DNA from 2 places in the Streptomyces sp. NPDC058650 genome. Region 1 is predicted to be linked to the other one. Evidence: predicted binding sites of a transcription regulator. Region 1 holds the regulator's gene; the other holds the start of a gene.
The links. The regulator HrcA, encoded in region 1, represses chaperone genes, less so after heat shock. The targets are predictions, from matches to a motif close to TTNGCACTCNGNNNNNCNGAGTGCNAA.
Positions count from the first base shown of each region.

Region 2: groL (chaperonin GroEL) is a predicted target of HrcA. The motif match lies at 2,350-2,376, and genes of this name have one in related genera.

Region 1 covers NZ_JBHXRL010000008.1:25,631-30,608, reverse strand. The annotation lists gene ACFWWU_RS16265 (DUF3097 domain-containing protein) at 1-602, opposite strand, end outside; gene ACFWWU_RS16260 (MBL fold metallo-hydrolase) at 723-1,451, opposite strand; gene hrcA (heat-inducible transcriptional repressor HrcA) at 1,608-2,627, shown strand; gene dnaJ (molecular chaperone DnaJ) at 2,628-3,767, shown strand; gene ACFWWU_RS16245 (nitronate monooxygenase) at 3,899-4,978, shown strand, end outside; gene ACFWWU_RS16240 (16S rRNA (uracil(1498)-N(3))-methyltransferase) at 4,978-4,978, shown strand, end outside.
Region 2 covers NZ_JBHXRL010000004.1:139,172-144,149, reverse strand. The annotation lists gene ACFWWU_RS08870 (hypothetical protein) at 1-425, shown strand, start outside; gene groL (chaperonin GroEL) at 554-2,182, opposite strand; gene ACFWWU_RS08860 (cold-shock protein) at 2,559-2,762, opposite strand; gene ACFWWU_RS08855 (MoaD/ThiS family protein) at 3,191-3,466, opposite strand; gene thrC (threonine synthase) at 3,480-4,766, opposite strand; SAM riboswitch class I at 4,784-4,930, opposite strand.

The sequences.
Region 1 (4,978 bases):
GGTTTCACGGCCTCCCAGACGTCGATGTACGGGTGGCCGACCACCAGGACGTCCGGGGACGTCACCTGCGCCGCGATCCTCGACTCCTTCGAGCCCGGGACCAGGTGGTCCACCAGGACGCCCAGGCGGGCGTCCGGTGCCGGGCCGAACTCCGCGACGATCGACGGCAGGTCGTCGACGCCCTCCAGGTACTCGACGACCACGCCCTCGATCCGGAGGTCGTCCCCCCAGACCCGTTCGACGAGTTCGGCGTCGTGCCGGCCCTCCACGTAGATCCGGCCCGCCCGCGCCACGCGCGCCCGCGCGCCAGGGACGGCGACCGAGCCGGAGGCCGTACGGGTGGGGCGTACCGGGGCGGCGGCGGTCGGGCGGACCAGGGTGACCACGCGGCCCTCCAGGAGGAAGCCGCGCGGCTCCATCGGGAAGACCCGGTGCTTGCCGAAGCGGTCCTCCAGGGTCACCGTGCCCGCCTCGCAGCGGATCACCGCCCCGCAGAAGCCCGTGGAGACCTCTTCGACGACGAGGTCGTGGTCGGCCGGGATCTCCGGGACGGGCTTCGACTTCTTCCAGGCGGGTGTCAGGTCCGGGTCGTAGCTGCGCATGGGCCCCATTCTGTCCAGGACGAGGTGGCGGGGATGCTGCTGGGGGTCCGGGGGTGATCCCCCGGGAGACGCAGTCAGGCGGGTGTCAGGTCCGGGTCGTAGCTGCGCATTCGGGCGACGTTACGCAACGGAGAAGCGGCGTGCCAGCTCTTCCCGCTGGCGTCGTACGAACGTGGCGTCCACCGTCGCCCCGTGGCCCGGTACGTACACCGCTTCCTCGCCGCCGAGCGACAGCAGCCGGTCCAGCGCGTCCGGCCAGCGGGACGGGATCGCGTCCGGTCCGGCCTGCGGCTCGCCCGACTCCTCCACCAGATCCCCGCAGAAGACGACCTCGCGCTCCCCGGGGACGCAGAGCGCCAGATCGTGGCCGGTGTGGCCCGGGCCGACGTTCGCCAGGAGCACCTGCCGGCCGCCCAGGTCGAGCGTCCACTCGCCGGAGACCACGTGCCGCGGGCTCACGAGGACGTCGGCGGCCTCCGTCGCCGCCCGCTCGTCGACCCCTTGCAGCACGGCGTCCCTGCGCAGGTCCTCCCGGTCCCGCTCCCGGCCGAGCAACTCGTCCACGCCCACCGCGCCGAAGACCTCCGCGCCCGCGAAGGCGGCGGTGCCGAAGACGTGGTCGAAGTGCGGGTGGCTCAGTGCGATGTGCGTCACTCTTCGGCCGTCCGTCAGCGCCGCGATCTGCCCCCGCAGCTCGGCGCCCTCCGCGACCGTCGAGCCCGTGTCGTACAGCAGGATCGCCCGTGCGCCCACGACCAGGCCCACCGTGGCGTCCCAGCCGGGCAGCCGGCGCCTGCCCACTCCGTCTGCCAACCGCTCCCACCCGTACGCTTCCCAATCGATGTCCATGGGGCGACGCTAACGGGTGCGCCCCCGCCTCCTTGCCAGGAGCGTTGCCCGCCGCCGTACACTGGCCGGGGGATTGCTGGCACTCGGGCAGGGTGAGTGCCAAAACCGGAGTAACCGGAGCATCCGGAACGACGACGACAGCTGGAGGTGCGCACGATGCTCAGCGAACGCAGACTCGAGGTGCTGCGCGCCATCGTCCAGGACTACGTCGGGACGGAGGAGCCGGTCGGCTCGAAGGCGCTCACCGAGCGCCACAAGCTCGGCGTCTCGCCCGCCACGGTCCGCAACGACATGGCCGTGCTGGAGGAGGAGGGCTACATCGCCCAGCCTCACACCAGCGCCGGGCGCATCCCGACCGACAAGGGCTACCGGCTCTTCGTCGACCGGCTGGCCGGCGTCAAGCCGCTGTCGACACCCGAGCGGCGCGCGATCCACAACTTCCTGGACGGCGCGGTCGATCTCGACGACGTCGTCGGGCGAACGGTCCGGCTGCTCGCGCAGCTGACCCGCCAGGTCGCCGTCGTCCAGTACCCCTCGCTGACCCGCTCGACCGTCCGTCACGTGGAGCTGCTCGCGCTGGCCCCGGCCCGCCTGATGCTCGTGCTCATCACGGACACCGGCCGCGTCGAGCAGCGCGTCATCGACTGTCCCGCGCCCTTCGGCGAGACCTCCCTCGCCGACCTGCGGGCCCGGCTCAACAGCCGGGTGGTCGGCCGCCGGTTCGCCGACGTGCCGCAGCTGGTGCAGGACCTCCCCGAGTCCTTCGAGGAGATCGAGGACCGCGCCACGGTCTCGACCGTGCTCGCGACCCTCCTCGAATCGCTCGTGGAGGAGCACGAGGAGCGGCTGATGATCGGCGGCACCGCCAATCTCACCCGCTTCGGACCCGACTTCCCCCTGATGATCAGGCCCGTCCTGGAAGCCCTTGAGGAGCAGGTCGTGCTCCTCAAGCTGCTGGGCGAGGCCAAGGAATCGGGCATGACCGTACGCATCGGGCACGAGAACGCCCACGAGGGGCTGAGCTCCACCTCGGTCGTCTCGGTCGGCTACGGTTCGGGCGGCGAAGCAGTCGCCAAACTCGGCGTGGTCGGACCGACCCGCATGGACTACCCCGGAACGATGGGAGCGGTACGCGCAGTGGCACGTTACGTCGGACAGATCCTGGCGGAGTCGTAAGTGGCCACGGACTACTACGCCGTACTCGGCGTGCGCCGCGACGCTTCCCAGGACGAGATCAAGAAGGCCTTCCGGAGGCTCGCGCGCGAGCTGCACCCGGACGTCAATCCCGATCCGAAGACGCAGGAACGCTTCAAGGAGATCAACGCCGCCTACGAGGTCCTCTCGGACCCGCAGAAGAAGCAGGTCTACGACCTCGGCGGCGACCCGCTCTCGGCCTCCGGCGGAGGCGGCGCGGGCGGCTTCGGGGCCGGTGGCTTCGGCAACTTCTCCGACATCATGGACGCCTTCTTCGGCACGGCCTCGCAGCGCGGACCGCGCTCGCGGACCCGTCGCGGCCAGGACGCCATGATCCGTCTGGAGATCGACCTCAACGAGGCGGCCTTCGGCACCACCAAGGACATCCAGGTCGACACGGCCGTCGTCTGCACCACCTGTTCGGGTGAGGGTGCCGCGCCCGGCACCGCCGCGCAGACCTGCGACATGTGCCGCGGTCGCGGCGAGGTCTCCCAGGTCACCCGGTCCTTCCTGGGCCAGGTCATGACCTCCCGGCCCTGCCCGCAGTGCCAGGGCTTCGGCACCGTCGTCCCGACCCCGTGCCCCGAGTGCGCGGGCGACGGCCGGGTCCGTTCCCGTCGCACGCTCACCGTCAAGATCCCGGCCGGTGTCGACAACGGCACCCGGATCCAGCTCGCCGGAGAGGGCGAGGTCGGCCCCGGCGGCGGTCCCGCCGGTGACCTCTACGTCGAGATCCACGAGATCCCGCACGAGACGTTCCAGCGGCGCGGCGACGACCTGCACTGCACGGTGACCATCCCGATGACGGCGGGCGCGCTCGGCACGAAGGTGCCGCTGCAGACCCTCGACGGCATCGAGGAGATCGACATCCGCCCGGGCACGCAGTCCGGCCAGTCGGTTCCGCTGCACGGCCGCGGCGTCACGCACCTGCGGGGCGACGGCCGGGGCGACCTGATCGTGCACGTCGAGGTGCAGACCCCGGGCAAGCTCGACGCGGAGCAGGAGCGGCTCCTGCGCGAGCTGGCCAAGCTGCGCGGCGAGGAACGGCCCACCGGGCAGTTCCAGCCGGGTCAGCAGGGGCTGTTCTCGCGCCTGAAGGACGCCTTCAACGGGCGGACCTGACCGGACGGCATCGTGAGGGAAGGGGCGGGACGGCGACGAGCCGTTCCGCCCCTTCCCGCTTCCGGAGTCCCGCCTTCCGTAACCTGACGTACCGATTCGGCGCGCCGGGGCCGTCATGAAACGATGCCCGTATGTCCACCACCGCACTGAACGATCTCTTTCGGTATCCGATCGTGCAGGCCCCCATGGCGGGTGGCGCCTCCTGTCCCGAGCTCGTCGGAGCCGTCTGCGAGGCCGGTGCGCTCGGCTTCCTGGCCGCCGGGTACAAGACGGCCGGAGGCCTGTACCAGGAGATCAAGCAGGTGCGCGGGCTCACCGCGCGCCCCTTCGGCGTCAACCTCTTCATGCCGCAGGGCGGCCCGCACGCCGATCCCGCCGCCGTCGAGGTCTACCGGCACCAGCTCGCCGGCGAGGCGACCTGGTACGAGACGTCCCTCGGGGAGACCGACGACTGCCGAGACGACGGCTACGACGCCAAACTGGCGATCCTCCTGGACGACCCGGTCCGCGTCGTCTCCTTCACCTTCGGCTGTCCCTCGCCCGAGACGCTCGCGGCCTTCGCCCGTGCCGGAACGTTCACGCTCGTCACCGTCACCTCCGCCGAGGACGCCGTCGCCGCCGAGCGGGCCGGTGCCGACGCCGTCTGCGTCCAGGGCGTCGAGGCCGGCGGCCACCAGGGCACGTACCGCGACGACCCGGAGGACGACGACACCCCGGGGACCGGGCTCCTCGCCCTCGTCACCCAGGTCCGCGAGAGCGTCACGCTGCCGATCGTCGCCACCGGCGGGATCATGCGCGGCGCGCAGATCGCCGCCGCCCTCGCCGCCGGGGCCGACGCCGCCCAGCTCGGCACCGCCTTCCTCGGCTGCCCCGAGTCCGGCGCGCACCCGCTGCACAAGCGGGCACTGACCGATCCGCTCTTCACCCGGACCGCCTTCACCCGGGCCTTCTCCGGGCGTCCGGCGCGCGGGCTCGTCAACCGCTTCATGCGGGAGCACGGACCGTACGCCCCCGCCGCCTACCCCGAGGTCCACCACCTCACCGCCCCGCTCCGCAAGGCCGCCGCCGCCTCCGGCGACGCCCAGGGCATGGCCCTGTGGGCCGGGCAGGGCCACCGTCTCGCCCGCGAACTCCCCGCCGGGCGGCTCGTCGAGGTCCTGGCCGCCGAACTCGACACCGCACTCTCCGACCTGGCTCACAGGAGCGCTTCA
Region 2 (4,978 bases), on a different contig from region 1:
ACTTCGCGCTCTCGGCGGCGAGCCGGGGCGGCTACTTCCGCGTCCGGCACCTCACCACCGACCACTTCGCCGAGTCCGGCAGCGGGTCGTTCCGGCTGGCCCGCCTCGACACCCGGATCGTCTCCCTGAACGCCGGTCCCGAGCCGGTCACCAAGGGCGGGTACGTGACGGTCACCGGCGGGCTCCAGCACTACGCGGACTGGGCCTGGCGCGCGTACGGAAACGCTCCGGTCGTCCTGCAGTTCCAGCCGCGGGGCAGCACGACCTGGAAGCAGATGGCGACCGGCCGGTCGAACGCGAGCGGCAAGGTCTCCCTGAAGGCGAAGGCCACCGGGGACGGCACCTGGCGCATCCGCCACTACGGCGACGGCAAGCACTTCAACACCCCGGCGTCGGCCGGCGGGGACTACGTCGACGTGCGCTGACCGTTCCCGGAAAGCGCTCCTCCACAACGCCCGAGGGCGGCACCCCCCTGCTGGGGAGTGCCGCCCTCGGTCGCGTTCAGCAGTACGGCTCTACAGCGGTACCGCGATGAACCACCGATCCCGGAGGATCAGAAGTCCATGTCACCGCCCGGCATGCCGCCGCCGGCCGGCGCGGACGCCTTCTCCGGCTTGTCGGCGATGACGGCCTCGGTGGTGAGGAACAGCGCGGCGATCGACGCGGCGTTCTGCAGCGCGGAGCGCGTGACCTTCGCCGGGTCGATGATGCCCTCGGCGATGAGGTCCACGTACTCGTTGGTCGCGGCGTTCAGGCCGTGACCCACGGGCAGGTTGCGGACCTTCTCCGCCACGACGCCGCCCTCGAGGCCGGCGTTGATCGCGATCTGCTTCAGCGGGGCCTCAAGGGCCAGCTTCACGATGTTCGCGCCCGTGGCCTCGTCGCCCGACAGGTCGGCCTCGAGCTTCTCGAAGACCGAGGAGGCCTGGAGCAGGGCCACGCCGCCACCGGCGACGATGCCCTCCTCGACGGCCGCCTTCGCGTTGCGAACGGCGTCCTCGATGCGGTGCTTGCGCTCCTTGAGCTCGACCTCGGTCGCGGCACCGGCCTTGATGACCGCAACACCGCCGGCGAGCTTCGCCAGGCGCTCCTGCAGCTTCTCGCGGTCGTAGTCGCTGTCCGAGTTCTCGATCTCGGCGCGGATCTGGTTCACGCGACCGGCGACCTGCTCGCTGTCACCGGCACCGTCGACGATGGTGGTCTCGTCCTTGGTGATGACGACCTTGCGGGCGCGGCCCAGCAGGTCGAGGCCCGCGTTCTCCAGCTTGAGGCCGACCTCCTCGGAGATGACCGTGCCGCCGGTGAGGATGGCGATGTCGTTCAGCATGGCCTTGCGACGGTCGCCGAAGCCCGGGGCCTTCACCGCGACGGACTTGAAGGTGCCGCGGATCTTGTTGACGACCAGGGTCGACAGGGCCTCGCCCTCGACGTCCTCGGCGATGATCAGCAGCGGCTTGCCCGACTGCATGACCTTCTCCAGGAGCGGGAGCAGGTCCTTCACGGAGGAGATCTTGGAGTTGACGATCAGGAGGTACGGGTCGTCGAGCGACGCCTCCATACGCTCCATGTCGGTGGCGAAGTACGCCGAGATGTAGCCCTTGTCGAAGCGCATACCCTCGGTGAGCTCCAGCTCCAGACCGAAGGTCTGGGACTCCTCGACGGTGATGACGCCTTCCTTGCCGACCTTGTCCATCGCCTCGGCGATGAGCTCGCCGATCTGGGTGTCGGCGGCGGAGATGGAGGCCGTCGAAGCGATCTGCTCCTTGGTCTCGACATCCTTCGCCTGCTCGAGGAGGGCGCCGGAGACGGCCTCGACGGCCTTCTCGATGCCGCGCTTGAGGGCCATGGGGTTGGCACCGGCGGCGACGTTGCGGAGGCCCTCGCGGACGAGCGCCTGGGCGAGAACGGTGGCGGTGGTCGTACCGTCGCCGGCGACGTCGTCCGTCTTCTTGGCGACTTCCTTGACCAGCTCGGCGCCGATCTTCTCGTACGGGTCCTCGAGCTCGATCTCCTTGGCGATGGAGACACCATCGTTGGTGATCGTGGGGGCGCCCCACTTCTTCTCGAGGACGACGTTGCGACCCTTGGGGCCGAGGGTGACCTTGACGGCGTCAGCGAGCTGGTTCATGCCGCGCTCGAGACCGCGCCGGGCCTCCTCGTCGAACGCGATGATCTTGGCCATGTGAAGTGGTCCTCCCGGACATGGGGTGGATAACGCTCCAGGACCGCGCCGACGCCCGCGACGGACGGCCTCCGCGTGTTCCGTGTGGTTCCCTGCCCCACCCGGACGGCGGCCTCGTCTGCCCGATCCTCGTAGCACTCTCACCTTCCGAGTGCTAACGCCAATGATTAGCACTCGCCCTAGGAGAGTGCAAGCGACTCTCGGGTTTCGGGCAGTCCTGACACGGGTCCGGCACGGGTGAGAGACGGGTGCGGGACGGGTCCGGCACGAGTGCGGAACGGGTCCGGCACGGGTCCGGGAACGCGTGAGGGGCCCGCTTCCCCTGGGGGATGCGGGCCCCTCGACGGCGTTGCGTCGGTGGCCGATCGCGCCGCGCTCAGACGGCGAGCTTGACCATGTCCGCCTGCGGACCCTTCTGACCCTGCGAAATCTCGAACTCGACCCGCTGCCCCTCTTCGAGGCTGCGGTAGCCATCCATCTGGATCGCGCTGTAGTGGACGAAAACATCCGCACCACCGTCGACCGCGATGAAGCCGTAGCCCTTCTCCGCGTTGAACCACTTGACGGTGCCCTGAGCCATGCCTAACTCCCCTATTACTGGCCCTTGCGCGGGAACCGCACTTCGCGGACCCGGGGTCAGACCCTGCGCCGGAACGCGTCGACCGCCGCTGAATGTATCTGCCCAACTGCCCTCTGCAACAGGTCATTCGAGCGAGATTTCTGGGCACGACGGAAAGGGGAATTAGGGAGAATCCCTGGAGTTCCAGGGCAAGTCGGGCCCGGCAAAACGCGCAGAACGTACACAACGCTCACGCACTTTGGCTGCTTCCTGACGCGCAAGGACGCATTCTCATATGCGTCCGGCATGAGCAGCGGAGGGGGCTTCCCCAACTCTACCCCGCTTAACCATGCAGAATTGCCCCCTCCGCTTTATGTCGCGGAAGGGGCAATTCAAGAAAGACGGGACACGTGAGGCGGTTCGGCGTCAGCCGGCACCGCGCCCCGTGGTCAGCCTCCGGCGACGGCCGGGATGATCGAGACGCCCGCGCCGGCCGGGGTGGCCGTCTCCAGGCCCTGCTCGAAGCGCACGTCGTCGTCGTTCACGTACACGTTGACGAAGCGGCGCAGCTTGCCCTGGTCGTCCAGGACGCGGGCGGCGATGCCCGTGTGGTTCTTCTCCAGGTCCGCGATGACCTCGGCGAGGGTCGCGCCCTCGGCCGGGACCTCGGACTGCCCGCCCGTGTAGGTGCGGAGGATGGTGGGGATGCGGACGTTCACGGCCATGTCTTCGTACCTCTCAGAGGGCCAGGCCCGCGGCGCGGAACGCGTCCAGGCTCGGGCGGATGGTGGCGGTCGCCTGCGAGCCCTCGGCCACGGCGTCCAGGGTCTTGAGGCCGTCGCCGGTGTTCAGCACGACGGTGGTGAGCTCCGGGTCGATCAGACCCGCCTCGACGAGCTTCCTCGTGACGCCGACGGTCACGCCGCCCGCGGTCTCGGCGAAGATGCCCTCGGTCTGGGCGAGCAGCTTGATCGCGTCCACGACCTGCTCGTCGTTCACGTCCTCCACGGCACCGCCGGTGCGGCGGGCGATGTCGAGGACGTACGGGCCGTCGGCCGGGTTGCCGATCGCCAGCGACTTGGCGATCGTGTTCGGCTTCTGCGGGCGGACGACGTCGTGGCCGGCCTTGAAGGCGACGGAGACCGGAGAGCAGCCCTCGGCCTGGGCGCCGAAGATCTTGTACGGCTTGTCCTCGACGAGGCCCAGCTTGATGAGCTCCTGCAGACCCTTGTCGATCTTGGTGAGCTGCGAGCCGGACGCGATCGGGATGACGAGCTGGTCGGGGATGACCCAGCCGAGCTGCTCGCAGATCTCGTACGCGAGCGTCTTGGAGCCCTCGCCGTAGTACGGGCGGAGGTTGACGTTGACGAAGCCCCAGCCCTCGCCGAGCGGGTCGCCGATGAGCTCCGAGCAGAAGCGGTTGACGTCGTCGTAGTTGCCCTCGATGGCGACGAGGTCACCGCCGTAGACGGCGGCCATGACGACCTTGCCCTGCTCCAGGTCGTGCGGGATGAAGACACAGGAGCGGAAGCCGGCGCGGGCGGCGGCGGCGCCGACGGCGCCGGCCAGGTTGCCGGTGGAGGAGCAGGAGAGCGTGGTGAAGCCGAAGGCGCGGGCGGCCTCAAGGGCCTGCGCGACGACCCGGTCCTTGAAGGAGTGGGTCGGGTTGCCGGAGTCGTCCTTGACGAAGAGCTTGCCGGGGGCGACACCGATCTCGCGGGCGAGGTTGTCGGCCTGGACGAGCTTGGTCCAGCCCGGGTTCAGGTTCGGCTTCTCGGCGACGTCGGCCGGGACGGGCAGCAGAGGGGCGTAGCGCCAGATGTTGGCGGGGCCGGCCTCGATCTGCTTGCGCAGGGCCTCGGGGTCACCGGTGGGGAGGTCGTACGCGACTTCGAGCGGTCCGAAACAGAGTTCGCAGGCGAAGATCGGTCCGAGTGCGAAGACTTCACCGCATTCGCGACAGGAAAGCCCGGAAGCGGGACCGAGGTCGACGGTGGTGGCAGAGGCGACAGTCTGTACAGCCATGGAGGCGAGGCCCTTTCTCCTCATCTTTCCCATGACGAACTTTTCGTCATGAGACGGATTTGGCACCTTCCCTAGCCGGGGACCTCGCTGGAGGACGAGACGAACCGACTGGAGGGTTGCCGGGGCTTCAACGGGCCGTTTCCCTCTGCCCCTCTGGATGAGCGGTATTCGATTGTGAAGTGCGGTGAAGTCCTTGCGGGCTTCGTTCCTGC